3 regions of the Paenibacillus sp. FSL H7-0756 genome follow, and region 3 is predicted to be linked to each of the others. Evidence: predicted binding sites of a transcription regulator. Region 3 holds the regulator's gene; each other region holds the start of a gene.
What was found. The regulator Rex, encoded in region 3, represses fermentation and respiration genes when NADH is low (regulators of the CRP and FNR family bind a similar motif). The targets are predictions, from matches to a motif close to TTGTGAAATATTTCACAA.

Region 1 (10,983 bases), on a different contig from region 3:
CGTGCTAATGTTCATAACAATCACTCCTTCACACTGGCCGGAAAACTTCCGCCAGATGCAACTATAATAGTTACATTTCGAGCAATTGTCAATCCCGCGAGGAGTTTGCAGACAACAGAACACTATTCACTGTCATAAGCCTGCAATGCCACCGGCAGGGCTTGAATCACCACATTGCCCACCGCCGGAAGGGGCAGCAGCACTGCGCTGATGATCTCGTCACGGGTTGCGCCGAGCGCTTTGGCATGCTTGACATGAAAGGGAAGCCCGCTCTCCAGCCTAACCGCCGCGAGTACGGAAATATAAGCAATCTCCTCGGTTTTGGCATCCAGGCTGCTTGCAGCATCCAGCTTCTTCACAATTTCGCCAAGGGCTTTCTGCTGCTCCGGCGCTTCCTTCATAAATGTCATAAAGGCATGACTGACTTGCGGTACATTATCCACTTTAAATAACCCTCCGATTCTGGAAACATATTCTTGCATTCCAAATCATAACATCATCTTTAGTATGAGGGTTTCTTGCGTAATGCATACATTACAACTGTTAAATATTCCTAAATCTCTTCACGCACTGGTCAAAATAATCGGCTTGCCCTTGGTGACCACAATGGTGTGCTCAAACTGGGCCACGCGGCTGTTGTCGGCGACGCTGAGTGTCCAGCCATCCGCCTGCTGCTCTACAAAATCAGTTCCCGTGGACAGAAACGGCTCGATGGTAATCACCTGTCCTTCTTTCAGAACCGTCGAAACACGCGGATTATAGAAGGGCAGAATCTCAAACGGCTTCTCATGCAACGCTTTGCCGATGCCATGGCTGCATAGGTTACGCACGACTTTATAGCCGCGCTTCCGTGCTTCAGACTCCATAACCCGGCCGATCTCGTTAACCTTCATACCCGCCCGGAGATGATTAATCACGCTCATCATGGTCTCTTCCGTACTCCGGCAGAGGTGAACCAGTTTCTCATTATAAGGAGGCAGTTGAAACGATACCCCGGCATCGCCAAAATAACCGTTCAGCTCGGCGGAGACATCAATATTGATCAGATCTCCGGCCTGAATGACGCGTTGTCCCGGAATTCCATGTGCCACCTCTTCATTGACACTGATACAGGTCGTTCCAGGGAAGTTGTAGGTTACCTTTGGAGCAGATTTTGCGCCAAAATGGTTCAGAATCTTCGCCCCCACTTCATCCAGCTCCGCAGTCGTCATTCCGGGAACTACACTTTTTTTCATCTCCGCGATGGTGTGGCCTACCACTGCACCCGCCGCTTTCAGTCCTTGCATATCCTGGAGCGTCTCGCTCGTCATCCCTGCTCACATTCCTCTCGTTATCAAAGCTACACCTTGAGTATGTATCCTACAAGTATAACAGCCTTGTTACGCAGAGTGAAATGAACGTACCTATTACCTTATTGCACCTACAGCCTTCATCCAGGCATCGGCGATTAGGGCATGTCCGGCAGGCGAAGGGTGCACGCCATCCGCCGCCCAGTAGCCAGGTTCAGCGTTGACGGATGCCGCTGCGAACAGGCCGTCCAGCGGCACCAGCACCGCTCCGTATTCACGGGCCAGCTCACGGACCACATGGATTTTGGGGTCCAGGTCCTGACGCCAGCCCTTGCGGTCTTCCGGCACCGGCAATACGAACGGCTCCACCAGTACCAGCTTGGCGTCCAGATGCTGCTTGGTCCGTTCAATCAGATCACGGTAGGACGACTCGAATTCAGCTGCTGTAGTCTCCTGCCCCGAATCATACCAGCGCCAGGTATCATTTATTCCAATATAAATAGATACCCAGGTTGGCTTCAGCGCAAGACAATCCCGCTCCCAGCGCTCCTGCAGGTCTACCGCCCGGTTGCCGCTGATTCCGCGGTTCAGGAACGTAAGATTCTTCTCTGCATACTGAAGGCCAAGCCGGGCGCCGGCCATCAGCGCGTAACCTACACCCAGCGATGAGGCATCGGCGTAATTGCGTCCACAATCCGTGATACTATCTCCCTGGAACAGGATGATATCGTTCTTTTGAAATGGCATGCCTGAAATCCTCCTATGAAAACATCTGTTATATAAACATGATCATTATAGCAAATAGACTTTCCTGCGGACACGTTTTCATTGAAAATTATTCCTTCTATTTTAAATTAGAAAACCCCCTAAGACTGCCATATGACAGCCCGAGGGGGATCTTAGGATCAAAGATTAATAGGCCAGGCTGAACAAGCCATGGATATGAGTCAAGTAACGGATATTGCTGGCTTCCTTCATCAGTGTAGCCGGCAGCCCCTTCAGCGGAGTGGAGTTACCGCCGACAATGGCTACCCCGTCTTTGCGTCCGAGGCTGGCAAGTGTGCCGGAATTGACCGGGCTGAAGGCTTCCTGCGGTTTATCATTAAGATATGCGAACAGATTGTAGCCAATCAGCTCACCCATCTGCCAAGCGATCTGTGCCGTTGGCGGATAAGGACGGCCATCCGGTGCAAAGACAACAGCGCTGTCTCCGGCTACAAATACATTAGGGTGTGAAGTGGACTGCAGGAACTCATTCACCGTGGCCCGGCCGCGGTTGACTTCAAGACCGGATTCGCCAACCAGCGGATTGCCCTGTACCCCGCCGGTCCAGACGAAGGTGTTCGCCACAATCTGCTGGCCATCCTTCAGATCAATCGTATTGTCAACCACCTTTGTAACCGGAAGACCCGTCAGGAACTGCACCCCGCGCTTCTCCAGGCTGGCCGTAGCGCGCTCAATCAGATGATCCGGCAGGACGGGGAGAATCTTCGGACCCGCCTCAACGAGCAGAAGCTTGATCTCAGCAGGATTCACTCCGTATTGCTTCGTCAGCTTAGGCAGAATGTCAGCAATTTCGCCTACCAGCTCTACGCCGGTCAGTCCGCCGCCGCCGATCAGAATCGTAGCATCTGCTGCGTTGCGGGTTTTGGAATAGTCACGAATCCGGTCTTCAATATGACGGCGGATCCGCAGCGCATCTGCTGCTGATTTCAGCACCATGCTGTACTCTTCAAGTCCCGGAATACCAAAGTATGCGGTGGTGCTGCCGAGACCGACAACGAGAGCATCATAAGTCAGCATAACGCCGTCCGAGAGAATAACCTGCTTGTTCTCTGCGGAGAACGAGTTGACCTTGGCGATTTTCAGATCAATATCCTTACCGGCGAACAGCTTCGCCAGTGGCATGGCAACCGCCTGTTCAGACGCACTGCCCGCTGCAAGCCGGTGCAATTCCGTAATAATCTGGTGTGTCGGATACTGATTGACAACCGTAATTTTGGCTTCCGCTTTGCTCATATATTTACGAACGGTTAAGGCACTAAGCAGACCGCCGTAGCCTGCACCTAGAATCACTATATGTTTTGACATGATTATTCCTCCATCATTAAGTATTACGGGCTTATTTGCCCGATTGGCGTTCACCGCTGACCTGCAGATAGGCATTCATAAACCGGAGAGCCTTCTGCACCTGCGGGTCCTTGATCATCTTCATCATGCCGAACAGGCTGACGGTTTCGCTGCTTGCTTCCGCGCGGTCTTTCGCTTCAATGACAGTAGCCGCCAGATTCTTGGCTGTGCCCACCACAGGACCCGCCATTTCCTTGATCGCACCGACTGTGTCATTCTTAAGCACTTCATCCGTGGCCACCGACTGCACAAAATCTAATGATTTGGACAATACACTGACCATTTGTGTGATCTGCGGCAGCTGCTCGACCAGTACCATCAGAGATTGCTGAACCTCCGGCTTCAAGAGCTCTTTCAGTACATCCTCTTTGGGAAGGGCTGCTTCTGGTATTTCTTGTTCAGGAAGATTTTGGGTAAGGGTTTCTGACATATCGAAGTCTCCTTTTACAAATCGTATTCTTGCATAATGACATCCAGGTAAAACTATGTGACTATTATAACACTCTATTTGTTATTATTGTCACAATCTTTTTGTCTTTTCAACCTATTTTTGTGATTATTATCACTTCCTCGTCGATTTCATCCAACTTAGTCATTAAATCAGGTTAAATTTACAAATGATTATGTTTTTGCTCATTGACGTATACGGATAGTCGTGATATCTTAAGCAAGTAACTTATTGTAAGTTTATTAATTAATATCAGCAATTAATTTTAACTAAGCAGCATACATAATTAGATGGAGGTAATGATTTATGAGTACTTTTTCCGAATTGGTGCAATCCCGCAGATCGGCTAATAATTTCGTGGAAGGTGTTACCATCCCGCAGAGTGAGCTTGAAGAGATGTTCTCCCTGGCCCGTCTGGCTCCCTCAGCTTATAATCTTCAGCACGCCCATTACAAAGTAATCAGCGATGACAACGTGAAGGAAGCCATCCGCAAGGACGCGTATGGCCAATACAAGATCCACACTGCTTCTGCTGTTATTGTCGTGCTGGGTGACAAGAATGCCTATCAGCAGGCTCCTGAAATCTATAGCGGGCTTAAGCTGCTGGGAGCAATGAGCGAAGATGCTTATGAGCAAACCATTCAATCCATCAATGATGCATATACCGGGAATGATGCGTTCCAGCGGGATGAAGCGATCCGCAATGCTTCTCTGTCGGCGATGCAGTTCATGCTGATTGCCAAGGATAAGGGCTGGGATACCTGCCCGATGATCGGCTTCGATCCGGAGGCTGTGAAGGCTACCCTCGGTCTGGGCGACCATATGGTTCCAGTAATGCTGATTACGATCGGCAAGGACAACCAGCACAAGATCAGATCGCGCGGCTACCGCAAGCCGGTTAATGAGTTTGTTGAATTTATCTAATAAAAAGGGTCTTCCGGCTACTACACCGAAAGACCCTTATTTATATCATCCTTCCGTATTCATAACCCCATCCTCACCGGGCATACTGCAAAATTGCCACAGCCGCACGCTCCTGCCGTTCCACATCCGTACTGTGCAAAGCCGCCTTCAGGACAGCCAGCGCCTGCACTACTGTAGCTTCATCCACTTGAACCGAAGGGGTACCGGCGGTACTCCCGCCTTCACCAGCCTGATTCCCCAGCCACAGATCGATACGGGCTGCGGGCAGCACTCCGGAATAGACAGTTATTCTGCTGTCAGAGGCAAGCAGCTCTGTTACAGCCGGATTAACAGCAGCGAGGGGCAGACTCTTCAGCCAGGTGACACCGCGCCGGTGTGCTGTACTGTCCTCTGTTCCGCTGTGCCGGGTATCATAGAAATAATCGCCAAGATCCCCAAGATATAACCACTCTTCATCGGCGATCAGCACATAATCCCCATCCTGCATCGCATTGACGAAGATATCCAGGGTATTCGCTGCACTCTCCAGCTCCTGTCCGTGATAGCTGGCAGCAACCAGCTTACGGATAATCTCTTCTCTGCTGTGATGCTCCAGATCACCCACGCCGGGATAGCCCGCACATATATAATTATCCTCCAAAAAGGACTTCAGCAGCCCGCTGCCGGGTTCCTCAAGCTTCACCCCATACAAGCTCATTTCCGTATCCTTTCCCTCCACGCAAAGCTGCCGGAGTATACGCAGCATTGAAACCATCCTTTTCATTATACAGCAAAGGCAGTGGGATTTGAATTCAGCAGATTCTAAGGAAATCGCAGAATAATAGCGCTTACAAGACCTTTTTCCAAACAGGAAGTGCAAATTTAAAAATTTCGGCTTTTTACTATTCTCCGTACGGACGGTATAATTCAGATATCAGCTCAAGGAAACAGATACTGCAGAAAGAACGTGAGCCAGGGCAGAATCTCCGGCAGCTAATCTTAAGCAGCGCTCCACCTTGTGACTGAGACTATATCTTTGATCCTGACATTCCCGCCTTAAGTGAGTCCCTGCACGAAACGGTATGAGCTTCTTAAAGCTCACAGGCTACACCATCCAATCCTATCGTGGTAAGCGGATCAGTTAGAGCAGTATGAATGTGCAGGATAGGCAAATATACTGCCGCCTCGGACCATTTCTACCCGGCTGAGTACAAAGGATAGGATAAGGAGTCTGAGACTAACATGGGTATAGTGGTAACATTATAAACCTCTATTGTTGATGTACTGATCAACGATAGAGGTTTATATGTGTTTGCACAGTCTTACCGCCGCTCTAGGTTAACGCAGGCCTTCAGCCACTTTTAGCAGCATCTCTCTGGTGACTTTAGGCGAGCCGGTACTTACCTGATACATCAAATTCCTCTCCTCATCCTCCCGCACCTCAATCCAGCGGATGTAAGCATAATAACCGTTGCTGTTATTCTCATAGGCTTGGCGGTTCTCAACATACAAGGCTTCCTCAGAATTCACCTTTAGATGCTCAACCTTTGTATTTGCCCAAACATCAGATGTAAGCTGTGCCCACGGAGTAAGCGGGGAATAAGTAATCGAGATAAAATCATTTTCTCCCTTAGGACCTTGGTACACCAGCTCAGGACTAACCGTCCCGGCTTGCTGGTTGGGCACATTGAAGCTCTTGATCCAGGCATAATGCTCACCGGGCTTAAGCCGCTTGGTTAGGACATTCGTGTATTTTTTGACCCAGGAGCTGTCTGTAATGCCCACTGTACTGTCGGATCTTCCTTCGGCAAAATGATACCCTTCCGGCATTCGGCCCGGCACGCTCAGCTTACTTGTGACAGGCTCCATAGCCTTCTTCCAGCTATCGATATCTGTGAATATCTGCGGGCGGTTAATCATACGGAGCTCCGTCATCCCGTTTGACCTGGAAATTAGCAGCATAGCCGACTCATTATCAGCGAGCTGGGACTGAATGTCTGTAATCATTCGCCTTGTATGGTTCGCAAAGGCTGTCGACTCATTAGCTCCCTCATGAATGTCTACTTCCAAACTGGTGGCACCATAAGTAACCTGCCATAGCCGCTCCGCACCATAGACCACGCCGCCGAATAGCATCAGTCCGCAGAGTACCAGGGCGATCCTCGCTGTCCCGCGCACGCGCACGGGCCGGCCGGTATTTCCCCGCTGCTGCGGCAGATGAAATTGCTCAAAGCTCGCTGCTAACCGCTGCTCTAGCGGCTCCGGTACGGCTATGGTACGTCTATACTCAGCATACTCCTGCTTCAGTTGACTCTCGGCAGACATGTCCATTCCTCCTTCATCTCATCTTCCTCCGTAAAAGCCGCATGCTGCCGCAGCTTGCGCAGCGCTTTATGATGCCTGGACTTAGCTGTCCCCAGTGGTATGCCCAAGGCTGAAGCAATCTCATCATAGCTGCACTCCCCATAGTAACGCAGCACAATTACACTGCGGAGCTTGGGCGGCAGTCCGCTGACCAGCTGCATCAGTTCGCCCTGTTGTTCCTGCATCAGAAGCTGTGCATCCGCCCCCGGATACAGGATCTCAGATGTATTCTCCCGGCTGCGGATCATGAGCCGCATCAGGCGCCAGCTTCTGCGGTTCCAATTACTGCATTGCCTGACGATTATACCGTTCAACCAGGCGCCGAAGGGGCGTGTGCCATCATACTGCGGCAGGCAACGGAACAGCTCGACATAAATTTCATTGACTACATCTGCCACATCAGCCTGCCGGTTCACCAGCAGGCTGACCGTTCCGTATACCTGTTGCCGGATGGTGTTATGTAATACGGTGAAGGCTTCTTTATCTCCTTGTGCCAGCCTTTGCAGACAATCCCGAAGCTCTTCTTCAGTCATCTTCCTCTCCCCTCTCTAAGTTGACTTCACTCTATATTGGTCCGGTACCGGCCGAAGGTTCCCTTATTATGCAATTTATTTCATCCTGACATATCAAAAACCGGTTGCCCATGAGTTTCATCATGTGCAACCGGTTCTTGTGCTGCCGCCGGAACCTCCCTGGCTATGCGTTACAGATTACAAAGGCTCATTCCCCCATACCAGACTGCCGGAGAGGTAAGCCGGAAGCTTGGCCCAATCCGCAGGAGCTGTACCTGTAGGATTAAACGAATAGTCATCGGACTGGTTATAGTTGGTCCAGTCCACCTTGGAGGCCCGCATCTGGATATCGATGCTGGCTCCCGGAGCAAGCGAGCCTGCTGCTGCTGTGAAGCCCAGCTCCAGGTAATGGTCCGCTCCGCTCAAGGCTGCCGGAAGCTTCACGAACGTCCCTGTCACATTGGCGCTCCCTATCTGGGACCAGTCACAGAAGAAATTCTGGGCCTGCTCGCCGTCACTGGTGTAATAATATCTGAGCTTCACATCTGCGAGGGAGACCGCAGCAGTACCGGTATTCACCAGCTTGATCCGCGGGCTGAGGGCATTCGTTGCAGCTGCCGTGCTGCTGTTGAACATCTGGACCTTCAGACCGCCGTCCACCGGCGCTGTCGTATCGCTTACTGTAATCGCCAGGGTCTTCGCAGCCCCTGCACTGAACTGGAAGCTCAGCGTGGTTGTTCCCACAGCCTGTGCTGCCAGATAGGCCTTGTGGATCGTTACAACCGATCCGCTCACTGTATAGTCGGTTCCGGCGGTTAACACTGCCGGGCCATTTTTGATAGAAGCTAAAGTATTCCCGTTCAAGGTCATCGCTATTTCAATGTCGCTCTGATTACCCGTCTTCTTGTCGAAGCTGGCAGTGACTGGTGTTATGGCTGAATCATTAGCCGTTGATGTCGTATCTGCCACCGTAACCGTTAAGGTCTTCGCAGCTCCGGCACTGAAATGGAAGCTTAATGTGCTAGTTCCCACAGCCTGCGCTGCCAGATAAGCCTTATGGATCGTCACTGTTGAACCGCTGACTGTATAATCCGTGCCAGCAGTTAGCGTAGTAGAACCATTGGTGATGGAATCCAGGGTATTTCCGTTCAAGGTCATCGTCACTGCAATGTCGCTCTGATTCCCCGTCTTCTTATCAAAGCTGGCAGTGACCGGCGTAATGACGGAGCCTGCTGCCGGAGGGTTCACCGGATCTGCATATAACGTCCCGCGGCCATTGGTTCCGAGATAGACACGGCCATAGACGCGCGGATCTCCTGTAATCGCCATATTAATTCTGGCATACTGATGATTATCATCATTAATCCGCACCCAGCTGGCTCCGGCGTCATCCGAACGGAAGACTCCTCTAACCCCGTCAATCTGGGCTACCGTATAGAGTGCCATATAATTCTCACCCGGCGCGGCCTTACCGAACCCGATCAGGTCCGCTTCTTCCACATTGCTCAACTTCGTGAAGCTGGCACCTGAGTTGGTAGAATGCCAGATGCCGTACTTATCCAGCGGATGCCCGCCGGCGAACCAGATATCTCCTTCAACGCCTGGCATCGCCTTAAGACTGACCTGTGCCTGGCTGGGCTGCAGGCCGTTCACGTTATTGGCAGGCAAGCCGGTGGCTGCCGTAGCAGTGAAGGTAGCTCCGCTATCCGTACTGACATAGAGCTTGCCCTCATAGAAGCCATAGAATTTATTCGGATTCACCCGGTCCGAGGCAATCTTCGCTCCGGCAGGTACGCCGCTGCTTGCGGTCCAGGCATTGCCCCCGGTCTTGGAATAAAAGACCCCGATATCTGAGGTGCTCCACAGCAGCGCATTGCCGCTCGCCGATACAGCAATCTGGCCCTGGCCTACCGTGGTGCTGCCGTTTCTGGAGGGTTCCGCATTGGGCATATACCAGTTCTTGCCGTTGTCATTCGAAATCCCGATCGACTTGCTGTTCGGATATTTCTCTTTGTCCACACCGCCGACACGGACGACATAGGCCGGGTCCAGCTCCGCATAATCGATGCTGTTCGTGCTGGCCCAGGAAGGGCTGGTCTGGAACTTGACGGGTGCCGCTGTCAGATCCTCATACCGGAAGCCGGACACATCGCCAAGTGCGGTAATCAGGTGGGCACCCGCTGGCGGGCTGATCAGCCCAAGCACTGCGGTCTCTTCTACCCCTTTAGCCATAACGGATATCTTGACCTTGCCGCCGGTGTCCCAGGCTCCGAGGTTATTCGTACCATAGATCGTAGCACCCGTGCCGTACATCATCCGGTCCGAGTTGAACGGGTCAATCTCAAGGTCCCCCATCATCCAGCCCATCTTCGGTGCAGGATCAAGCGAGCTCGAAGTCAGTCCAAGATTAAGCCACGGCGCCGCCGTGATATCCATCTCGAACTTGTAGTTGCGCTCCGGATAGAAGCCCCAATCCCAGATCCGGCTCCAGGTCTCTCCGCCGTCCTTACTGCGGAAGATCACCTCGTCCGGCCACCAGGCGTTGAGACTGGCGACCATCAGCGTATTCGGATGCTGGGCATCCAGGGCAAGCCCACCGAAGCCGTAGAAGTTGTCGGCCCCCGTTGTAGGGCTGATATTTTTCCAAACCCCGCTGGTTGTGTTGTATTTCCAGACCTCGCCTTTGTGTCCGTCATACGGACCTACCCCGTCACTGTAAGTAATGTACAGATCGCCGGTAGGAGACAGCTCCCCATGATGCGGAAGCAGGCCTACAGGCTGGCCGGGCAGCGCAGACCAGGTGGCGCCTCCATCTGTGCTGCGGAACACACTTTTGGCGGTATCGGCGACGCCGACATAGATCGTCTGGGTCGCTTGTCCGGCAGAGCCCGTGCTTTTATCAAAAGTAATCCAGGACAAGCCCACGATATCACTCTGATACTCATTCCCCGGATCTTGGATGTACGTTCCTACGTTAGTGAAGGAGGTAACCTTGGACCAAGTCACGCCAGAGTCCACACTCTTCCACAGACCGTTCCCGCTCCGCGCCCCGAAGAACAGGATGCTGTTCTTATTAGGGTCAATCACCAGCCGTTCTCCGGCTGAACGTCCAGGCATATTGCCGCCAACCTTGAACGGCAGCGGGGTAGACTGCCAGGTATCCCCACGGTCGCTGGAACGCATAATTTGACCGTTGCCGTCCCAGGAATTCGTGTATGTGCCCGTTGCCATATACACCTTGTCCGGATCAACCGGATCAGTAGCCAGCGCATCTACCCCGTTCTTGTTCCAGTCCGCCCAGCCGACCGAGTCAGTCAGCGGAATCCAGCTCTTGTCC
Region 2 (10,983 bases), 240 kb from region 3:
CACGATCACCTTCCAGCGGAGCTGGAGAACAAGCCGTACAAGCAGAACCGCTGGAAAAAGAATTATTGGGGCGTGATGTTTCTTGTCCCCGCTTTGATTATCTTCATTATGTTTATGTGGGTGCCTATCTTCAAAGGGTTCCTGTATAGCTTCTACACCGTTGATTTCGTCAAAGGGAATACCTTCGCCGGCCTGGACAATTACGCCAGGGCGCTTACCGACCCCGATGTACTTATTGCTGTCAAAAACACCCTGTACTATATGCTGCTCTGCCTGGTGATCGGCTTCTGGGTTCCGATTGCCTTTGCCATTGCCATCTCCGAGCTGCGGAAATTCGGCGGATTCGTGCGCGTTGCCGCGTATTTGCCATATGTCATGCCTGCTGTAGTCCTATACGGGCTGTGGCGTTGGCTGTATGATCCCGTTGGACCGATCAATGCGGTCATCGGCAGCACCGGAGCGGAGCAGATCGCCTTCCTGACCGATACCCGGTGGTCGATGATCTCGCTGGTCTTCATGGAGACCTGGCAGCAGTTCGGCTCGGGGATGCTGATCTATCTTGCTGCGGTGCTCAGTATTCCCCGGGACTGGTATGAGGCCGCCGAGATTGACGGAGCCGGAGTATGGGCGCGTATCCGCCACATCACCCTGCCTTCACTGCGCAATCTGATCCTCCTGATGCTGATTCTTCAGGTCATCGCCACCTCTCAGGGCTACCAGTCGCAGATGGCCTTGCTGGACGGAGGGCCGAACAATGCTACGCTGACGTATGCGCTGCTTATTGTGAAGTATGCTTTTACCAGACTGGATTATGGTACGGCGACTGCGCTGGGGATGCTGATGTTTGTTGTTCTGGGCGGTTTGGGCATTCTTCAGTTCAAGCTTAACAAGGAGGACAACTAGGATGAAGAGCGCAGACAGAGGGATTCTCTCGGAGCATGATCTTAAGAAAACCAGCAACAGGGTGGTATACGGAATTATGGTGCTGTTCATTGTCCTGATGATATTCAGCATGCTGTATCCTATCCTCATGACGATGTTCAACGGGTTGAAGTCGAATATCGAGGTCAATTCCTTTCCGCCGCATTTTTTCCCGCAGGAATGGCATTTCGGCAATCTGAAGGATGCGCTGGATTATATCGATCTGGCCATGTTTCTGCGGAACACCCTGTATATTTTTGCAGGAAATATGGTCGCTACCTTAATTGTGCTGGGACTCGCGTCCTTCAGTATCTCACGGATGCATGTGCCTTACCGCAAGGCCTTCTATTTTTTCTTCCTGATGACCCTGTTCATTCCGGCTACGAGCTATATGATTCCGAACTTTGTTAATCTAAAGGAGCTGGGCCTGCTCAATCAATATGCGGCCTTCTGGCTGCCGGCAGGCGCGAACACGTTCTTTTTCCTGCTGCTTAAGAATTTCTTTGACGGGATTCATCCGGAGATTCTGGAAGCGGCGCGGATGGACGGGGCCTCGGAGCCGAGAAGCTTCTTCACCATCGCGGTGCCGCTGTCGATTCCGATTTTTGCAACACTGGCGATCTTCATCTTCTCCACAGCCTGGAATGACTGGTTCTGGCCGTCGCTGGTTATGCACAGTGAGGAGAAGTATACGCTCGCTACCGCCATCTACAAGTACGTTATCAATGTAAAAGCGCTGAATACGAACATCAAATTTGCGATTCTGTTCATTGTCTCTCTGCCGCCGATCCTGGTGTTCCTGGTCTTCCAGAAGTTCATTATGCGCGGGGTTTCATTGTCAGCGGTCAAAGGCTAGGCAGGAAGGAAAAGATCCGGCAGAGATCGTAAACCTGCACATGAAGGGAATATAAATACACCTCGTTTGTAACCGGTTTCTCTTTTAAGATGAACTTGTAAGCTCATTATGATATGGAAAAGGGGAGTTACCATGCGTAAAGTTTCCAGCATATTCGCCTGTCTCCTGGTCACGGGGACCTTATTGTCCGCCTGCGGCGGCAATAATAACGGGAACAAGCCCGCGGCCAATGGAGGGGAGGGGACACCTGCACCAGCGGAAACCCAGGCGGCCGAAGAGTCAGCCACTCCGTCTGCAGCACCGGCTGACGATATCACCCAGAGAAAGGTAACAATTAAAATCCACTATCCTACGCCGGACCTGACCGAGGTGAGAGCGCAGGAGGATGACAAAATCAAGCGGTTCCAGGAAGTCTATCCGAATGTGGAGATCGTCAAGGACGACTGGCAGTATAATGTAAGCGAGATCGGGGTGAAGATGGCAGCGAACGAAGCGCCTACCTTCTTCAACACGTATGCCACCGAAGCCAAATTCCTGATTGAGAAGGGCTGGGTTGCCGACATCACCGATCTGTGGAACAACTATGAGTTCAAGGATCAGATCAATCCTGTGCTGCAGAACCAGTTCATCATTGACGGCAAGGTGTATGGGGTTACGCAGAAGGGTTACGTCACTACAACAATGATCAACAAGAAGATGCTCGATGACAAAAGTGTAGCCGTACCTCCAATGGATTGGACCTGGGACGACATGCTGAACACAGCCAAAGGAGTGGCCGATCCCAAGAAAGGTATCTCCGGGATTGCCCCGATGGGCAAAGGCAATGAAGCCGGCTGGAACTGGACCAACTTCCTGTTTGAAGCAGGCGGGGAGATTCAGAAGATTGAAGGCGGCAAGGTAGTGGCAACCTTCAATTCCGAAGCCGGGATCAAAGCGCTGGATTTCTACAAGAAGCTGAGATGGGAAGCCAAAGCGGTTCCCCAGGATTGGGCGCTTGGCTGGGGGGATGCTGTGGGCGCCTTCCAGCAGGGCCGCACAGCGATGGTTATGGCTGGGTCTGACGGTGTCATCGAACAGGCGCTCAACCAGGGCGGGTTCAAGCCTGAGGATGTGCTGACCTATCCGATGCCAGCGGCAGAGAAGGGCGGCAAGCATACCGGCGTACTCGGCGGCGACTATCTGGTCATCAACCCGAATGCCAGCAAGGATGAACAGGAGATGGCCTTCCGTTATATTACCTTCGACTATTTCTCAGATAAAGGACTGGAAGCGCTCGACGCCATTATCAGCCAGCGTAAAACGGACGGCAAATATTATATCCCGCCGCTTCTGGATTACTATGCTGCCGATTCCGACTTCGGCAAGAAGACCAAGGCCGTCTATGACAAGTACGATATTGTATATCAGTATAGTCCCGAAATCATGGCGCTGCTGGACGGCAAGCCCGAAGCCCAGTACAACACTCAGGACTATTATGCAACGATGTCCAACGTGATCCAGGAGCTGTTCGCCAAGGAGGGCACAGACTCGAAGGCCCAGCTTGATGCAGCGGCCGCAACGGTTCAGCAGAAATTCTTCGATACGATTAAGGTGGAGTAGTTTAAGCCCCTCTAGAGTCGGGGCGAAGGATGAACGGGACGGGAGACAGCAGAGATGCTGTCTCCTTTTTTGAAAGCTCAGATTTATATGTTTTGGGGCCCCGCAAAGTACCTGAGTCAACACCTACGCTAAAGCTCCACTACCCTGGAAGTAACTTTACTTCCCCATTTCCATCTTCTGTGGTGCCGCGTCAGCGGCATGGATGGCTTTGTGGGGTTATTTTGTATAGTCTTGGGTACGTACGTAGTATTCAGTAGTTTTGCCTATCACAGCCATACATCATCGATGTTACAGCAATCCATGCGGACTGGGAGGCCGTTATTTCAGACGTTTGGGCTATTCTGCACGCTCGGCGGACTGAGGTGCTCTTAACTAACTTATTTGCTCTTGTGTTCGGCTCGTCCAGACCCAATAACGGCCGCTCAGTCCGCAATCAGCAGAATAGGTGTCTTTTTGGCAATATAAGAGACTCCCAGTCCCAATCACTCAAATTATTTATTTCATGCACCAAAAAACCGCGAAGCCGTGCTGCTGCACGGTTTTTTGGTGTTCGCAGTCTGATACTTTCAAGCTGTGATGAAGGGGGAATAGGAGTGAAAAAGCCCTCAGGAAGACAAGGAAAGAAGCACGCGCTCCATTTGCTATTAATCGTGAGTCTGATGGCGGGGTTGATCCCTCCGGGACTTTGGCAGGCGGGGCAGGCTTCTGCGGCAGCGGCTACAGAAGCAGGTGCGCCTACGGATATAGTTTCATCTACAGAAGCAGATGCAACTACTCCAGTGGTTAAAACTGCGGTTGTTAATGGGACAGCCTCTGCTGCGAGCGATATTAGCGGCCATTGGGTGGAGCCGCAAATGAGCGAATGGATAGGAGGCGGGTATATCAAAGGCTTCCAAGATGGAAGCTTCCGGCCTGATCAGGCTATCTCAGTGTTTTTCCGAATAGGATGCGTTACAGAGCATGATTCTGCTTGTTAATGGGAAGAATGGGCTACCCTCCTTTAAAAGGACGGCAAAGCCGGTTCCACTTGTTAGCTGAGATTTATATTTATATTCACCGTCAGAGTGAGTCTGTAGAAGAGCACCGGATGAACCGAAGGGACGGCTTGGCATTCTTGAGCAAAATTCCTGAAGCCCAACCGTCATTGCAAGGCAAGATGGGCCATCAACGCTGCAGACTACCGTATTGCGTTCGCAGAATAGACAAATATTAATTAAATAATACATATAATATGGAAAAAATACCGGTTAATGATCGAATGAAAGCGCTTTGAAAACAACTCAAAAAAAACTTTAAACTTTGTGAAAGATTTCACTATACAAGGTGAAAAGGATGTGCTAAGATAAATGTATAGAAAGAAACAACCTAAAAATTGACAGGAGGACGAGGGAGATGGCAGTTAAAAACGAAGTCGCCGCCCAAGTGAAACAAACCACCGCTGAAGAGTATATTCAGGTTTTGGTGGATAAAGCAAAGAAAGCCCACGAAGCGTTCATGGGCCTGGATCAAGAGCAGACAAACACAATCGTTCATGCAATGGCGCTGGCCGGACTCGACAAGCATATGTACCTGGCAAAACTGGCAGTTGAAGAAACAGGACGCGGAGTATACGAAGACAAAATTACGAAGAACATCTTCTCCACTGAATATATCTGGCACGGAATTAAGTACGACAAGACTGTAGGCGTTATTGAGGATAACGTTTATGACAGCTTCCAGAAGATTGCTGAACCAGTCGGAATCATTATGGGTATCACACCGGTAACCAACCCAACATCCACCACGATGTTTAAAGCTTTGATTTCCGCTAAGACACGTAACCCTATTATATTCGGTTTCCACCCATCAGCGCAAGAGTGCAGTGCGGCAGCAGCCAAAATTCTGCATGATGCAGGCGTAGCAGCCGGCGCACCTGAGAACTTCATCCAATGGATTGAGCTTCCTACGATGGACAAAACAAACGCACTGATGAACAATCCGGACGTTGCACTGATTCTGGCAACCGGCGGATCGGCAATGGTCAAGGCAGCTTACAGCTGCGGCAAGCCGGCACTCGGCGTAGGTCCTGGTAACGTGCCTGCCTTCATTGAGAAGAGTGCTGATATCGATCAGGCTGTAACAGACCTTATCCTGTCGAAGACTTTTGATAATGGTATGATCTGTGCTTCCGAGCAGGCAGTCATTATTGAAGAAGCCATCTTCGATCAAGTGAAGAAGAAAATGATTGCGAACGGCTGTTACTTTGTCAACAAAGAAGAAGCAGCTAAGCTGACCAGCGGCGCAATGAATGTAGAGAAATGTGCGGTTAACCCGGCTATCGTTGGCCAATCCGCAGTGAAGATCGCTGAAATGTGCGGCATTCAGGTTCCTGCCGGAACGAAGATCCTGGTAGCTGAGCTTGAAGGCGTAGGTACTAAATATCCATTGTCCGCTGAGAAGCTGAGCCCGGTTCTGGCTTGCTACAAAGTGAAGAATGCTGACCAGGGTATCGAACGCGCAGCTCAAGTCGTTGAATTTGGCGGCATGGGCCACAGCTCGGCTATCCATTCCAATAATGAAGAAGTCATCATGAAGTTCTCCAACCGTCTGCAGACCGGACGTATTCTCGTCAACTCGCCATCTACACACGGCGCAATCGGCGATATTTACAACACCAATATCCCTTCATTGACACTGGGCTGCGGATCTTATGGACGCAACTCGGTATCGCAGAACGTGACTGCCATCAATCTGATCAACGTGAAAAGGGTGAACCGTCGTACCGTGAATATGCAATGGTTTAAAGTACCTGACAAGATTTACTTCGAGAAGGGGTCCACTCAGTACCTGGCCAAAATGCCTGATATTACACGCGTAGCTATTATCACTGACCCTGTAATGGTGAAGCTGGGATATGTAGAAAGAGTTGAGCACTATCTGCGTCAACGCCAGACTCCTGTAGCGATCGAAGTATTCTCGGAAGTTGAACCTGATCCGTCGACTACTACAGTGGAAAAAGGTACAGCTATGATGAACAGATTCCAGCCGGACTGCATTATCGCACTCGGCGGCGGTTCCCCGATGGATGCTGCCAAGGGCATGTGGCTGTTCTACGAACATCCGGATGCAGACTTCAACGGTCTGAAGCAGAAGTTCATGGATATCCGTAAACGGGTATACAAATTCCCTAAGCTCGGCAACAAAGCGAAATTCGTTGCGATTCCTACAACTTCCGGTACAGGTTCCGAAGTAACCTCGTTCGCAGTTATCACAGATAAAACAACAGGGAACAATACTAAGTATCCGCTGGCTGACTATGAGCTGACTCCAGACGTAGCTATTATCGATCCTGAGTTTGTATACAGCTTGCCTAAAACGGCTGTCGCCGACACAGGTATGGACGTATTGACACATGCTATTGAAGCTTATGTATCTGTAATGGCCAGTGACTATTCCGATGGTCTGGCAATCAAAGCTATTCAGCTGGTATTCCAGTGGCTGGAGAAATCCGCACTGCAAGGTGACAAACTGGCCCGTGAGAAAATGCACAACGCATCGACACTTGCCGGTATGGCCTTTGCCAATGCATTCCTGGGGATTAACCACAGCTTGGCGCACAAATGGGGCGGACAGTATCACACCGCACACGGCCGCACCAATGCAATCCTGATGCCGCATGTTATCCGTTACAATGCCAAGAAGCCTACGAAGTTCGCTTCGTTCCCTAAATATTCGCACTTTGTAGCTGACGAACGGTATGCTGAAATTGCCCGTATTCTGGGATTGCCAGCACGCACTACCGAAGAAGGCGTAACCAGCCTGATCAATGCGATCCGCGACATGAATAAAAAACTCGGCATCGAAGAATCCTTCTCGGCTCTTGGTTTCGATCCTAAGGACTTCGAATCCCGTGTAGACTATCTGGCTGACCGTGCATTTGAAGACCAATGTACAACTGCCAACCCTAAAATGCCGCTGGTATCCGAGCTTGCTGATGTATACCGCAACGCATTCTATGGCAAATTCGATAACTAATTAACGGTTGCCTGACAAAGAATAAGGTTAAAGGTTAATATGGGACTGGATGGAAGTGACAAATATCACCGAAAGAGTGATATTTGTCACAGTCCTTTTTCAGAAAATAAACTAAAATGTTTATATAAACAACGGTCCCGGTTATGAAGATGCGATTGTGAATTTTATAACAACCATAGCTCATGGGATCACGAGACACGGGATTAACCTTCAAGCCCGCGATCTCTACAAATATACTAAATATAAATGGAGGGATTTAGCATGTCGGTGATTGAAAAAGAAGTACAAGAGGTTAAGTCTGGCTGGAGAAATTTCACAAAAGGCACATGGTCCAAGAAAGTTGACGTTAATAACTTTATTGCCAAGAACATCAAGCCATATGAAGGAAATGAAGATTTCCTCGTAGGTCCTACCAGCAACACTACTGAACTGTGGAAGATTATCTCCCAGCTGAGTAAGGAAGAAAGAGAAAGAGGCGGCGTATGGGACGTTTCCCTCGATACTGTCTCCACTATCACTTCCCATGCTCCTGGTTACATTGACAAGGACAAGGAACAGATTGTCGGCGTTCAGACTGATGCGCCTTTCAGACGTTCCATCCAACCGTTCGGCGGTATCAAGATGATGATCGATGCTACTAAGGCTTACGGCTTCGAGCTTCCGCAGAATATCGTTGACATGTTCACGAACATCCGCAAAACGCATAACCAAGGCGTATTTGATGCATATACACCAGATATGAGAGCGGTGCGTAAATCCGGCGTAATCACAGGCCTTCCTGATGCTTATGGCCGCGGACGTATCATCGGCGACTATCGCCGTATTGCTCTGTATGGTATTGATTTCCTGATTAAAGACAAGAAGCAGCAACTGACTGAGCTTGAAGTAGACTCCATGACAGAAGATGTTATCCGTCTGCGTGAAGAGCTGTCCGAGCAAATACGTGCTCTGGGCGAACTGAAACAAATGGCTGCAGCACATGGTATGGACATCTCCAAACCGGCTGTCAACTTCAAAGAAGCTACACAATGGGTATACTTCGGTTATCTGGCAGCTGTTAAAGAACAGAATGGTGCGGCAATGTCCCTTGGACGCGTATCCTCCTTCCTGGACATCTATGTACAACGTGACATTGAAGAAGGTACTCTGACTGAAGAGCAAGCTCAAGAAATCGTTGACCATTTCGTAATGAAGCTGCGTATCGTGAAGTTCCTGCGTACGCCTGACTATAACGATCTGTTCTCCGGTGACCCTACTTGGGTAACAGAATCCATCGGTGGTATGGCTGAAGACGGTACAACCCGCGTAACTAAGAACAGCTTCCGCTTCCTGCATACCCTGTACAATCTGGGACCGGCTCCAGAACCAAACCTGACAGTACTGTGGTCCGAGAAGCTTCCTGAAGGCTTCAAGAAATATTGTGCCAAGGTATCCATTGAGACCAGCGCTATCCAATATGAGAACGATGATGTAATGCGTCCATACTGGGGTGAAGATTATGCGATTGCCTGCTGCGTATCCCCAATGCGTATCGGTAAGCAAATGCAGTTCTTCGGTGCCCGTGCCAACCTGGCTAAAGCTCTGTTGTATGCGATCAATGGTGGTAAAGATGAGAAATCCGGCGTTCAGGTAGGTCCTGAATATCCTGCGATCACTTCTGAATACCTGGATTACAATGAAGTAATGAAACGTTTCAAACCAATGATGGAATGGCTGGCTAAGACTTATGTCAATACGCTGAACATCATTCACTATATGCATGACAAATATTCCTACGAACGTATCGAAATGGCGCTGCATGACCGCGACATTCTGCGTACGATGGCTTGCGGTATCGCTGGACTGTCCGTTGCTGCTGACTCCCTAAGCGCAATCAAATACGCTAAGGTTAAGCCAATCCGTAACGAAGAAGGCATCGCAATCGACTTTGAAACTGAGGGTGAATTCCCTTGCTACGGTAACAACGACGACGCTGTTGACAGCATCGCAGTTGAACTGGTTGAAACCTTCATGTCGATGATCCGCAAAAACAAAACGTATCGTGATGCTGTGCCGACTCAATCGGTACTGACAATCACTTCGAACGTTGTATATGGTAAAAAGACCGGTACTACTCCTGACGGACGTAAAAAAGGCGAACCATTCGCTCCTGGTGCTAACCCAATGCACGGACGCGACAAGAAGGGCGCCCTGGCATCCCTGAACTCTGTTGCCAAACTTCCTTACTCCGATGCACAAGATGGTATCTCGAATACCTTCTCCATCGTACCTAAGGCGCTGGGTAAAGACGAAGATTCCCGTAAGTCCAACCTGGTCTTCATGATGGACGGATATTTCCACAATAATGCTCAGCACTTGAACGTTAACGTGTTTAACCGTGAGCAACTGCTTGACGCTATGGATCACCCAGAGAACTATCCACAGTTGACCATTCGCGTATCCGGCTATGCTGTTAACTTCATCAAGCTGACCCGTGAACAACAGATGGATGTTATCAACCGTACATTCCACGATTCCATGTAAGAAGCATTCTTGTTCTACAAGAACTGAAATGAACTGAAGAGCTGCCGCCCTTGCAAGAGGGCGGTACACTCTTGTCTGAAAGTGGTTAAAATTTTAAGGTTTTTTTGAAAGGATGACATCTCATGCTTAAAGGACATATCCACTCTTTGGAGACGTTTGGAACGGTGGATGGCCCGGGTATCCGCTTCGTGCTTTTTATGCAGGGCTGCCTGCTCAAGTGTCAGTATTGCCACAACCCGGATACATGGGAATTAAATGAAGGCAAAGAAATGACCGTTGAGGAAGTACTGGCGGAAATTGAGCCTTACCTGAATTATTATAAAACGTCCGGCGGCGGCCTGACCGTATCCGGCGGTGAACCAACACTCCAGGCGCAATTTGTGAAGCAATTGTTCACCGAGGTGAAGAAACGCTGGAATCTGCATACCACGCTTGATACTAACGGCTATAATGATGGATCGAAAATTAGCGACCTGCTGGATGTTACCGACCTGGTACTCTTGGACCTGAAGCATATTGATGATGAAGCGCATATCAAGCTGACGGGCAAATCCAACGACCGTACCTTGAAACTGGCCCGCTGGTTATCTGATAATAACCGCAAAATGTGGATTCGCCATGTTTATGTTCCCGGCATTCATAATAAAGAAGAGGATTTACAGAATCTTGGACGGTTCATTGGCACCTTAAATGGAGTAGAGAAGTTCGAAATCCTGCCTTATCACGTAATGGGGATCTACAAATGGAAGGAGCTTGGCCGTCCTTATGAGCTTGAAGGGGTGGAGTCACCTTCCGATGAAGAAGTGCAGCGTGCGTACCGGCTGATTGAAGAGGGCCGTAAAGAGTCTGCATTGGTCTAATTGAATAGAGTAACTATCGAAAGCGGAGCTTCTATTCTGAGGAGTTTCGCTTTTTGTATGTCAGGAAACCTGACTGAATTCGCTTTCATTAGAGGATTTTATCCCTATTGAAGATAAATCTTAACCTTACGAATACAAAAGTGATTTTCTATAATTAGAGTTGTAAGGGAATTCATAAAATAGGGAGGGTCACCCGTAATGAGAAAAAGT
Region 3 (10,983 bases):
TTGTTTGCGCGGATACCCGCGTATTTTATGGAAAAGGGGAATGAGAGCGACATGGCAGACAAACACGCACTGAATATTATCAAGATGAAAAAAATGAAAACGGACGGTGTTCCCCTGAGCATGCTGACCGCTTATGACTACCCTTCAGCCCTGCTGGCGGAAGAAGCCGGCATTGATCTGATTCTGGTCGGTGATTCTCTGGGAAATGTTGTGCTTGGTTATGACACCACGCTGCCGGTTACCATAGAGGATATGGTCTACCATACCCGGTCGGTGAAGCGCGGGGCGCCTAATACTTTTATAGTGGCAGATATGCCGTTCATGACCTATCACGGAAGCGTGGATGAGACCTTGCGCGGTGTGCGCAGACTGATGCAGGAAGGCCAGGCCCATGCGATCAAAATGGAAGGCGGCCTCGAAATCTGCTCCGCAGTATCCGCTGTTGTCGCTGCCGGAGTTCCGGTGCTCGGCCATATCGGCCTGACCCCGCAGTCGGTTAATATGATCGGCGGCTACCGGATTCAGGGTAAGGATGCCAAGGATGCACAGCGGCTGATGGACGAAGCGAAGGCGCTGGAAGCCGCTGGGGCCTTCGGCATTGTGCTGGAGCTGGTGACAGAAGAGGTGGCGGAGGCGATCTCCAAGGCGGTCAGTATACCGACCATCGGTATCGGTGCAGGACGCTACTGTGACGGACAGGTTCTGGTGTTCCATGACGTACTGCGGTATGCCTCCCCTTACCGGGAGAAAAAATTCGTCAAAACCTACGCCGATGTCGGCTCCCTGATCCGTGAAGGCATCACCAGCTATGTTCAGGAAGTGAAGGACCGCTCGTTCCCTGCGGAAGAGCATGTGTTCAGCGCGGACGAGACGGTTCTGGAATCTTTATACGGCAATGCCGGCAAAGGAGCGAAATAACATGAGAGTCATCCGAACGATTGCTGAACTGCGCGAAGCGCTTGAATATATGCGTCAAGGGGGCCATGGCCCGGTTGGTTTTGTGCCCACCATGGGATATCTGCACGAAGGACATGCCAGCCTGTTGCGTAAGGCAGGGGAGAAGAGCGGCACGGTGGTGATGAGTATTTTCGTCAATCCGCTGCAGTTTGGCCCGAATGAGGATTTTGCTTCCTATCCGCGGGATGAACAGCGCGATCTGGAGCTGGCTGAACGTGAAGGCGCGGACCTGGTGTTCATCCCCAGTGTTGAAGAGATGTATCCGCAGCCGATCCGTACAGGCGTATCGGTCTCCTCGCTTACGTCGCAGCTCTGCGGCGCTTCGCGTCCGGGACATTTTGACGGAGTGACTACTGTGGTCAGCAAGCTGTTCCATATCGTGCAGCCGGATTACGCCTTCTTCGGACTGAAGGATGCCCAGCAGGTAGCTGTTCTCCGCCGGATGGTGTCTGATCTTAACATGAACGTGGACATCATCGCCTGTCCTATTGTGCGCGAGGAAGACGGGCTGGCGCTTAGCTCCCGTAATGTCTATCTGAGCAGCGAGGAGCGCAGACAGGCACTGGTATTATCGCGTTCCCTGCGCGAAGTGCGTCAGGCTATGGAAGAGGGCAGCATTTGTACGGTAGATGAAGCGCGGGCCCTGCTGGTCTCGGTCATTTCTGAATCCCCGCTCGCAGTGATTGATTATGCGGAAATTCTAACCTTCCCTGATCTGGAAGAGCTGGAAGGCGGCAACAGGCTGACGGATGCGGGCGGAGAGGTTATAATGGCTCTGGCTGTGAAGTTCGGCAGAACCCGCCTGATTGATAATAATGTATTTATTCCTAAGGAGGCACACGCTCTTGTTTAGACATATGATGAAATCCAAGATCCACCGGGCAACGGTTACTGAAGCCAATCTTAATTATGTGGGCAGCATTACCATTGATGAGGATCTGATGGAAGCCGCTGATCTGCTGGAGAATGAGAAGGTGCAGATCGTGGATAATAATAACGGTTCCCGTCTGGAGACTTATGTCATTCCAGGTCCGCGCGGCAGCGGCGTCATTTGTCTGAACGGGGCGGCGGCGCGTCTGGTTCAGCCTGGCGATACCGTGATTATAATTTCCTACGCTGTCATGTCCTCCGAGGAGCTGGCGGCCCACAAGCCGACTGTAGTGTTCGTTGATGCTGGCAACAAGCCGGTGAAGCTGGCGGATCACGAGATTCACGCTACAATTGCCTGAAGTCCGCGCTTTGAGCCATGTAATCAATGGCAGGGATGAAGACCCCTGTACTTGCTGATAATGAACTTAGGCAAGCTTAAGCTGACTTCATTATCAGTAAGGGTGGGATGTCCGGTGTTTCAACATTTATTTGCTGAGATGAACAAGATGCTCCAGGAGATCAAAGCCGACTATCCTACTGCGGAGGGTGCCCGCCGAAGCGATCTTTTATCCAAGTATAATATGCTCCACCGAATCAGTGATAATGTAATGGATGAGTGGCTGCTCTTCGCCGAGAAGCTGAGCGAGTTCCGGGAACAGGCCGATTTCCAGACTCCGCCAGAGGAATTGCCGGAAGAGGAAGCGCCCGAGCTTGGGATGGATGCTTTTGTCAGGGGCCAGGGCTATTACAAGCTGCTGATGTACCGCAAGTGCATTGAACAGTTCAGGGAGGTTACGGCTAAGTATCCGGACAGCCTCGCTGCCCGCCTGTATCTGGCCATGGCTTACCTCCAGGAAGGTGAAGGCGACACCGCCTGGGGACATCTGAACCACATGCTGGGCCTGATCCGTGAGGTGAAGCTGAAGGCGATGATCTATAATGCGCTGGGCTGTATCCGGGCTTCCCAGGAACGCTTCAATGAAGCCAGCGAGCTGTTCAGCCTGTCGCTACTGCATGACCCGGATCTGCCGGAGCCGAATGTGAATCTGGAGGTATGCCGCAGACGGGGCGGGAAGCTGGAGTTTGGCCATCAGCTGGTTTCGCTTTTATAACTTTATCCTCGGTTTCTTTAGGCGATGTGCCCCGTTTCCCGGGGTGTGCATCGCCTTTTTTCGTAACTTCTGTTATGCTGATAAAGAGTCTCAAGTGAAAGGGAATAGAACTTATAATGAAATTTGCCGTGCTTGATTTTGAAACTACGGGAACCCAATCTGTGGGAGAGATCATCCAGGTTGGCCTTGCCATTATAGAAGAAGACGGGACGATCTCCCGGGTGTATGGTTCCTACGTCAAGCCCGGAGCGCCAATTCCTCCTTTTATTACGGGCCTGACCGGAATTACAGACAGTGATGTACAGGATGCGCCGGAGCTTGATGAGATGATGATGGAGCTGGTGCCGCTGCTGGATGATGTCGTTCTTGTCGGACACAATGTAGCGTTTGATTTTCATTTTTTGCAGAATGCGCTGGACCGCTGCGGCTATCTGCCGTTTCAGGGGCGGATTCTGGATACGATTGATTTTCTCAAAATATGCTTTCCCTCGCTGAGCACGTATCAGTTAGGCGCGGTAAGCAGCCACTTCGGCATTACGCATGACCGTCCGCATCAGGCGGACAGTGATGCACTTGCCACGGCTATTGTGCTGCTCAAATGTCTGGAAGAGCTGCACAGTCTGCCGCTGCTGACCATTCAGCGGCTGAATGAGCTGTTCGCGGACGAAGACAGTGATTTGGCCTGGTACTTCGACGGTCTGCTGCGGGAACGGGAGATGGAGACCTTTCAGCCGGAAGGGGAGCTTAGCTTCTACCGCCAGCTTGCGCTGGCGGTGGGGGACTGGGCGGAGCTGGCTTCGCCGCGGGAGGAAGGAAGCGTCAACCCGCTGGAGAATATTACCTTTGAAGAGTATATGGATGAGGTGACGCTGCGGCTGAAGGCCGCTCTTCCCCAATATGAGAGCCGTGAAGCCCAGGAGCTGATGATCCATGAGGTCATTACAGCGCTTGAGCAGGACAAGCATCTGCTGATTGAAGCGGGAACTGGCACCGGCAAGTCGCTGGGCTACCTGCTTCCGGCCATCTACCATAGTGTGAAAAGTGACCAGAAGGTGATGGTCAGCACCCATACCATCAACCTTCAGGACCAGCTGCGTGAGCGGGATATCCCGCTCTTAACCAGCGTTGTGCCGTTCCCGTTCAAGGCCTCCATCTTTAAGGGAAGAGGGCACTATTTGTGTCTGCGCAAGTTCGAGCATAGAATGAACAAAAAGGATTTTACGAGTCCAAGGGAAGAAGCACTCACCGCTGCACAGATGCTTGTCTGGCTGACCCAGACGACGACCGGCGATGATGAGGAGCTTAACTTAAGCGGACGGGGCGGGGATTTCTGGGAGACTGTAGCCAGCGATACCGACTCCTGCCTGGGACGCGCCTGTCCCTGGTTCCGCAAATGCTATTACCACCGTGCTAAGCATGAAGCCGGGATCTCCGATGTGGTGGTCACCAATCACTCCAAGCTGTTCGCAGATGTCAAAGCCGGACATCAGCTTCTTCCGGCTTACGACCATCTTGTTATTGATGAAGCCCATCATTTGGAGGATATTGCCGGCAAGCATCTTGGCATGCAGATGAAATATTTCACATTTGCCCATACCCTCACCCGTCTCTACAAGGATAGCCGGAGCGGGCAGCTGCCTGCTCTCCGGCAGAGTCTGCAGTCTTCGGGCAGTGAGCAGGCTTCCGAATGGAGCGGCGTGATCGACCGGATCTATCCCGATCTGCTGACGGTGAAGGAATCCTGGGATGCGCTCAGCGACCGGCTCTTCAGCCTGCTGCCCGAGCGCAGCGATGCCGGGGCCGGTGAAGCAGGCCAGCTGGTGGCGCGCCTGCAGCCGGGCAAGAAGCCGAAGGATTGGGAGGAGTTGGCTGCCCTTGAGAATACACTGAACCTCAGTCTAAGCGACATCATCCGTAAGGGTGACAAAATGCTCAGTGAGATGCGGGACACGGACAGCCAATCCTCCTCGGACAGTCTTGTGACTGATATCGGCGGCTTATTCAAGGATCTGGCATCCATCAGAGAGCAAATCCGCTTCTTCATGAGCCTGAACGATGAGAATATCGTGTATTGGCTGGAGGGAAGCGGTAATTATAAAGGTAAGTCGCTGCAAATGTATGCCGTTCCTGTAGATGTCAGTACCCAGCTCAGGGAGCTGTTCTTCGACAAGAAGAAAAGTATTGTCCTGACCTCGGCCACCTTATCCGTGGATAAGTCCTTCCAGTTCATGATCGATAATCTGGGCCTTGGTGAAGCTGCGGAGCAGGGGCGTCTGATGACTGCGCTGCTTCCTTCGCCGTTCAAGTACCGTGAGCAGGCGCTCCTGGTCATTCCCCGCGACTTCCCGAGCGTCAAGGGAAGTATAGGGGATGCCCGGTTTGTGGACACGCTTGTACATTCCCTTGCCGAGACTGCTGTAACTACAAGGGGCCGGATGCTGGTGCTGTTCACCTCCTACAAGATGCTGCGGCAGGTGTATGACCCCCTGAAGGAAGCACTTGCCTCTCAGGATATCGCGGTGCTCGGACAGGGTGTGGAGGGCGGCAGCCGAAGCAAGCTGATCCGCCGCTTCCAGGACAGCCCCGCTTCGGTCCTGCTGGGTACCAGCAGTTTCTGGGAAGGGGTGGATATTCCGGGAGAAGCATTGACCTGCCTGGCGATTGTCAGACTGCCGTTCCAGCCGCCGAATCACCCGCTGGCAGAAGCGAAGTCGGAGCTGCTTCAGGCACAGAAGAAGAACCCGTTCATGAAGCTGTCCGTGCCGCAGGCTGTCATCCGCTTCAAGCAGGGCTTCGGGCGGCTGGTCCGCACGGCGCAGGACCGGGGCATCGTAATTGTGTATGATACCAGAGTCATTGAATCGTATTACGGAAAGTACTTCCTGTATTCACTCCCCGGTCCCAAGATGGAGCATATGCTCACTGAGCAGATGGTCCCGAGAATTGCCGAATGGCTGGATGACGGCGGGGTTTCCTAATTCATCTGCTATTGCTATTATTAATAAGTCATGATTCACCTGAAGAGCCGTTCCCGCCCTGTCCTGCCGGTCCGGCAGGCGGGGGGCACGGTTGCTATAATTGTACGGGTCTAACACAACTTTTAAGGAGGAGAATACATGAAATCGGATAAAATATCGGAGGCCGTCGTGCGCAGGCTCCCAGTGTACCTGCGTTTCCTGAACGATCTCCAAAAACGTGAAATCTCCACAGTCTCTTCTCAGGAGCTGGGCCAGAAGCTTGATCTGAATCCCGCCCAGATCCGTAAGGATTTGGCTTATTTCGGTGACTTCGGCCGGAAGGGCATCGGCTATGATGTATCCTATCTGATTGAGAAGATCCGCCATATCCTGAAGCTTGACCAGCAAATTAATGTTGCACTGGTTGGAGCCGGTAATCTCGGTCATGCCTTATCTAACTACAACGCTTACTTGAAGGATACGATGAAGATTACTGCGATCTTCGATGCTTACCCGCCAAAGGTGGGCCAGCAGATCAACTCGCTGGTTGTGCAGCCGATGGAGGAGCTAAGCAGCACCATCCGCTCGCAGGGCATCCGGATCGGGATTATTACCGTACCTGACAGCGAAGCCCAGAATGTAGCTGATATTCTTGTGGACTCCGGCATCGAGGCGATTCTGAACTTCGCACCGGTTATTCTCAAGACGCCTGCCAATATCCGGATTCATGCCGCAGATTTCACCACAGATCTGCAGAGCCTGGCCTATTATTTGCATGATGGAAAGGATGAAACTGAAGATGAGCAGTAAGATCACGATAATCAAGAACGGGCACTTTCTGGTTCCGGGCAGCGATAAGCCGGTTCTAAGCGGGTATATGACCCTTGAGAATGATCTGATTACTTACATAGGTGAAGCTGAGCCGGTAGTGGACGATGGCGCTCAGGTCGTAGACGGCAGCCGTCTGCTGTTTATGCCTGGTCTGGTCAACACCCATGGACATACTGCCATGTCACTGCTGCGCGGATACGGCGACGATATGGTGCTTCAGACGTGGCTGCAGGAAAAGATGTGGCCGATGGAAGAGAAATTCACTGGTGATGATGTATATTGGGGAACCTCATTGTCCGTACTGGAAATGCTGAAGGGCGGCACAACCACCTTCCTCGATATGTATGATCATATGGACCGGGTAGCGGAAGTGACGGAGCAATCCGGTATTCGGGCGGTGCTGATGCGCGGCGTGATTGGGCTGTGTCCGGCAGAGGTACAGCAAGCGAAGCTCGCTGAGGCCGTTGCTTTTGCCCGTAACTGGCATGGCAAGGCTGACGGCAGAATTACGACCATGCTCTCGCCGCATGCCCCGTATACCTGTCCTCCAGAGTTTTTCATGAAGTTTGTGCAGGCTGCGCATGATCTGGATCTGCCGATGCATACCCATATGTCCGAGACGCGCCATGAAGTGGAGCAGAACGTGGCCGACTACGGTCTTCGTCCGGTCGCGCATCTGGAGAAGCTCGGCATGTTCACCCGTCCTTCGCTCATTGCCCACGGCGTTCATCTGAACGATGAGGAGATTGGAATTCTGGCCCGCCATAACGTTGGTGTGTCGCATAACCCAGGCAGTAACCTGAAGCTGGCGAGCGGTGTTGCGCGTGTTCCTGAGCTGCTGCGAGCCGGGGTTAAGGTCTCTTTGGGTACAGACAGTGCAGCAAGCAACAACAATCTGGATATGTTTGAAGAGATGAGGCTGGCGGCTCTGATCCATAAGGGCGTAAGCGGTGATCCTACAGCCGTACCGGCTCCTGAGGCGCTTCTGATGGCCACGGAGTACGGGGCACAGTCTATTTTCCTGAGCGGGGTAGGACGGCTTGCAGCAGGGATGAAGGCCGACTTCATCGCACTTGATATTGACCAGCCGCATATGCTCCCGCATACCGATCTGCTCTCCCATGCCGTCTATTCGGCCAGCGCCAAGGATGTAGAGCATGTATGGGTGAACGGCCAGCAGGTTGTGAAGCATGGACAATGCCTGACACTTGATGAAGAAGCCATCCGCCGCAAAGCACAGGAGACGTTCGAGAGCCTGCTTAAACGGTAATTCAGGGGAACGGGAAAGGAAGCAGCGTGGTGAAGAAGAAGAGGAGAAAATGGATCTGGCTGGGGATTACCGTGGTGCTGCTCCTTCTGTTCGGACTAAGCCAGTTCTATGCCTACATTATGAAGGACCAGTGGAACGAGCGGAGTGAGGCCAAGGAGCTGGCCCGGGCGCGTGCCGGACTAACGGAGGTAACCAAGGCTCAGAAATCCGTCTGGAATGAGAATGAGATCTACTGGGTGCTAACCGGCAAAAACGAAGCCGGGACCGATCTGATGGTGTGGGTCCGTTTCACCTTGGAGGGCAAGCCTGCCGGTGGCGACAACGGCCTGTATGCTGAAGAGCTGAGCAAAGGCACCTCAGAGGAGAAAATGCGCGGAATCATAGCCGATCAGCTGCCGGACGTGAAGATCGAACGGCTGCTGCCCGGTGTATACAACGGGGAATATGCCTGGCAGCTATTTTACAAAAAAGACGGGCGATTCTATTACAACTTCTACCGCTTCAAGGATGGCAGCGCCATCGGTGAGGGGTACAGTCTGCCGAACCGCTAAGCTAAGGACTCAGCGGCAGAACTAAATTGCGGGGGAACAGATTATCTGTTCTTCCGTTTTTTTGTATCCATCATGTCGAAAATATTCTGGAACCGTTCTTGGACTAGTGGCAGACGCGGAACTGTGGCTTAATGGAGATGTATGGTTTGAGATACATCGATGATTATACTCAAATTGATATACGAAGTGTGTACTTCGAATGCTATCGCCAACATGCATATATGTCTCTCAAGGAGGAAGAATAAATTGGAAGTTTTAGCATATTTGGATCAGGCGGTGGATTTATTTAAGGAAGAGCTGGGGGATAATCTGTCGGGGATTTATCTGCACGGCTCCCTGGCCATGGGTTGTTTTCAACCGGATTCAAGCGATATTGATCTGCTCATTGTCGTAGAGGACAAGCTGCCAGCAGAGGTCAGTCATAGACTTGCCGGTCGTATCGTAACCTTTCATGACAGTCTGCCGAATAAGCGCGGAATTGAACTGTCTATCGTCCTGAAGACATACCTGCACAACTTTGTGTATCCTACGCCATTTGAATTTCACTTTTCAGAAGCTCATTTAGAGCGGTATAGAACCAATGAGAATTATCTGTGCGCCGGCTTTGAGGATGCTGATCTGGCGGCACATTTTGCAGTAGTCTACCATCGCGGGTTTATCTTGTACGGGGAGCCGATCCGCGAGGCCTTTGCGCCGGTAGACCAGAGGTACTATCTGGATTCCATTATCAGGGATATCGATGATGCGCAGGAGAATATTGGGAATGCTCCACTCTATTACACACTAAATCTATGCAGGGTGCTCTACTATGTGCAGGAAGGTCATGTCTCTTCCAGGAAGGAAGGCGGGGAGTGGGGACTGCAGCATTTGCCGGAACGCTATCATGGGCTGCTGATACGTTGTCTGATGGAATATAGCGGCGCGGCCGTTGCCGAAGGCTATGAACTGGAGCTTTTAACTGATTTTGCGGAATATATGATGGCTGAAATTGGTCTTAGCCGGATATAGGGGACACCGGAATATGAATGTATCAGCGGCATTTCAGGCTATGAATCTGAGCTGCCGTTTTTTCATGCCGTATGAAACATCCAGAAATTAGAATCAAAAATTTTAAATATATTCACAACTTTATGTAAAATCGTATATACACCTGTGATATACTACTACTTGTATTAAGACATGCTTAAGAGCATGTCAGTCTCGGATGGGCGCTAGACACGCTGGATGGTCTTTATTATAGAGTTATGCTCGGTCATTATTGAGAGGAGGACGTTTCTTGAAACTGCGTCTTATGCCTGTGCTGCTAACGTCTCTGCTGTCTGCTGCATTATTGTTTGGTGGCTGGTATTCTTACCGTCAATTCGCGGTGCAGGAGCCGCTGCAGAAGCTGGTATCATCCTACGAGGGAGTGAAGGATTCCCATATTACTATTAAACGCAATGAGGTCACTTTGAAACTGGATTTGCAGCCGGGCACGAAATTACGTGAGCTGGTGCAGTACGTATCGAGAGAAGGCAGCACTGCTATTGACGGCAGGACCCTGAAGCTGGATGTGGAACAGAAGCCGAGTGAGCTGCTGGATGAGTATTGGGATAAAGCAATGTTCTCTGTAGCGGAAGCGATGGAGAGCCGGAAGTATACATTGATACCAGCGAAGTTGGATGGGCTGAAGGAGCAGGACAGCAAGTACAGCGGGGTTACAGCCGCCACAGAGATTGACGACAATAATGTGTACGTGAGCCTGAGCAACGGCACTGAGAGCAAATTTATCATACTGCCGCGTGCAGCAGCCAAGATGGGAGTGTGGAACAATGCCTAAGTACTGGAAAGAGGTTGTAGCCGGATTCGTTCCGGTCATGCTGATTTTTATGGCTTTTGTGGGGATTAATATCTTCCCTGTAATCATAGCACTTGGTATGGTTGCCGCTCTCCTGTTCATTGCCCATGCGCGCGGCGGTCTGGCCGTCAATGCAGGTGCAGATAAGAAGCGCAAGAAGAACGGCCCGTCCAAGCTTACCTTTGAAGAGATCGGCGGACAGGACAATGCCAAGCAGGAGCTGCGTGAAGCGCTGGACTTCCTGATCCGGCATGAAGAAATCAGCAAGTTCGGGATTCGCCCGCTCAAGGGAATTCTGCTTACAGGCCCTCCGGGAACCGGGAAGACGCTGATGGCCAAGGCTGCGGCACATTATACTAACTCTGTATTCGTAGCTGCCTCAGGCAGTGAATTCGTTGAGATGTATGTCGGTGTGGGTGCGGGACGCGTACGCGATTTGTTCAAGGATGCCCGTACGCGCGCGCTCAAGGAGAATAAGCAAAGCGCCATTATTTTCATCGATGAAATTGACGTTATCGGCGGGAAGCGCGAAGGCGGACAGCAGCGAGAATATGATCAGACGCTCAATCAGCTGCTGACGGAGATGGACGGGATTTAT

Region 1: a site for Rex is predicted at 3,928-3,945, ahead of NST04_RS23380 (DUF1641 domain-containing protein). Genes of this name have one in related genera too.
Region 2: a site for Rex is predicted at 7,546-7,563, ahead of pflB (formate C-acetyltransferase). Genes of this name have one in related genera too.

The regions. Positions count from the first base shown of each region.
Region 1 is NZ_JBBOVT010000002.1:1,522,693-1,533,675, forward strand. It holds gene NST04_RS23355 (Rrf2 family transcriptional regulator) at 1-15, opposite strand, end outside; gene NST04_RS23360 (carboxymuconolactone decarboxylase family protein) at 123-410, opposite strand; gene map (type I methionyl aminopeptidase) at 564-1,310, opposite strand; gene NST04_RS23370 (SGNH/GDSL hydrolase family protein) at 1,407-2,036, opposite strand; gene NST04_RS23375 (NAD(P)/FAD-dependent oxidoreductase) at 2,202-3,380, opposite strand; gene NST04_RS23380 (DUF1641 domain-containing protein) at 3,412-3,849, opposite strand; gene NST04_RS23385 (nitroreductase family protein) at 4,174-4,791, shown strand; gene NST04_RS23390 (hypothetical protein) at 4,865-5,473, opposite strand; gene NST04_RS23395 (hypothetical protein) at 6,109-7,095, opposite strand; gene NST04_RS23400 (sigma-70 family RNA polymerase sigma factor) at 7,074-7,667, opposite strand; gene NST04_RS23405 (X2-like carbohydrate binding domain-containing protein) at 7,845-10,983, opposite strand, start outside.
Region 2 is NZ_JBBOVT010000001.1:3,344,431-3,355,413, forward strand. It holds gene NST04_RS14530 (carbohydrate ABC transporter permease) at 1-903, shown strand, start outside; gene NST04_RS14535 (carbohydrate ABC transporter permease) at 905-1,777, shown strand; gene NST04_RS14540 (ABC transporter substrate-binding protein) at 1,910-3,376, shown strand; gene NST04_RS14545 (S-layer homology domain-containing protein) at 3,970-4,353, shown strand; gene adhE (bifunctional acetaldehyde-CoA/alcohol dehydrogenase) at 4,769-7,390, shown strand; gene pflB (formate C-acetyltransferase) at 7,652-9,913, shown strand; gene pflA (pyruvate formate-lyase-activating protein) at 10,036-10,773, shown strand; gene NST04_RS14565 (ABC transporter substrate-binding protein) at 10,972-10,983, shown strand, end outside.
Region 3 is NZ_JBBOVT010000001.1:3,582,301-3,593,283, forward strand. It holds gene panB (3-methyl-2-oxobutanoate hydroxymethyltransferase) at 52-918, shown strand; gene panC (pantoate--beta-alanine ligase) at 920-1,810, shown strand; gene panD (aspartate 1-decarboxylase) at 1,803-2,186, shown strand; gene NST04_RS15725 (tetratricopeptide repeat protein) at 2,301-2,939, shown strand; gene dinG (ATP-dependent DNA helicase DinG) at 3,056-5,917, shown strand; gene NST04_RS15735 (redox-sensing transcriptional repressor Rex) at 6,056-6,706, shown strand; gene NST04_RS15740 (amidohydrolase) at 6,696-7,997, shown strand; gene NST04_RS15745 (cell wall elongation regulator TseB-like domain-containing protein) at 8,027-8,548, shown strand; gene NST04_RS15750 (aminoglycoside adenylyltransferase domain-containing protein) at 8,795-9,556, shown strand; gene NST04_RS15755 (hypothetical protein) at 9,825-10,367, shown strand; gene NST04_RS15760 (AAA family ATPase) at 10,360-10,983, shown strand, end outside.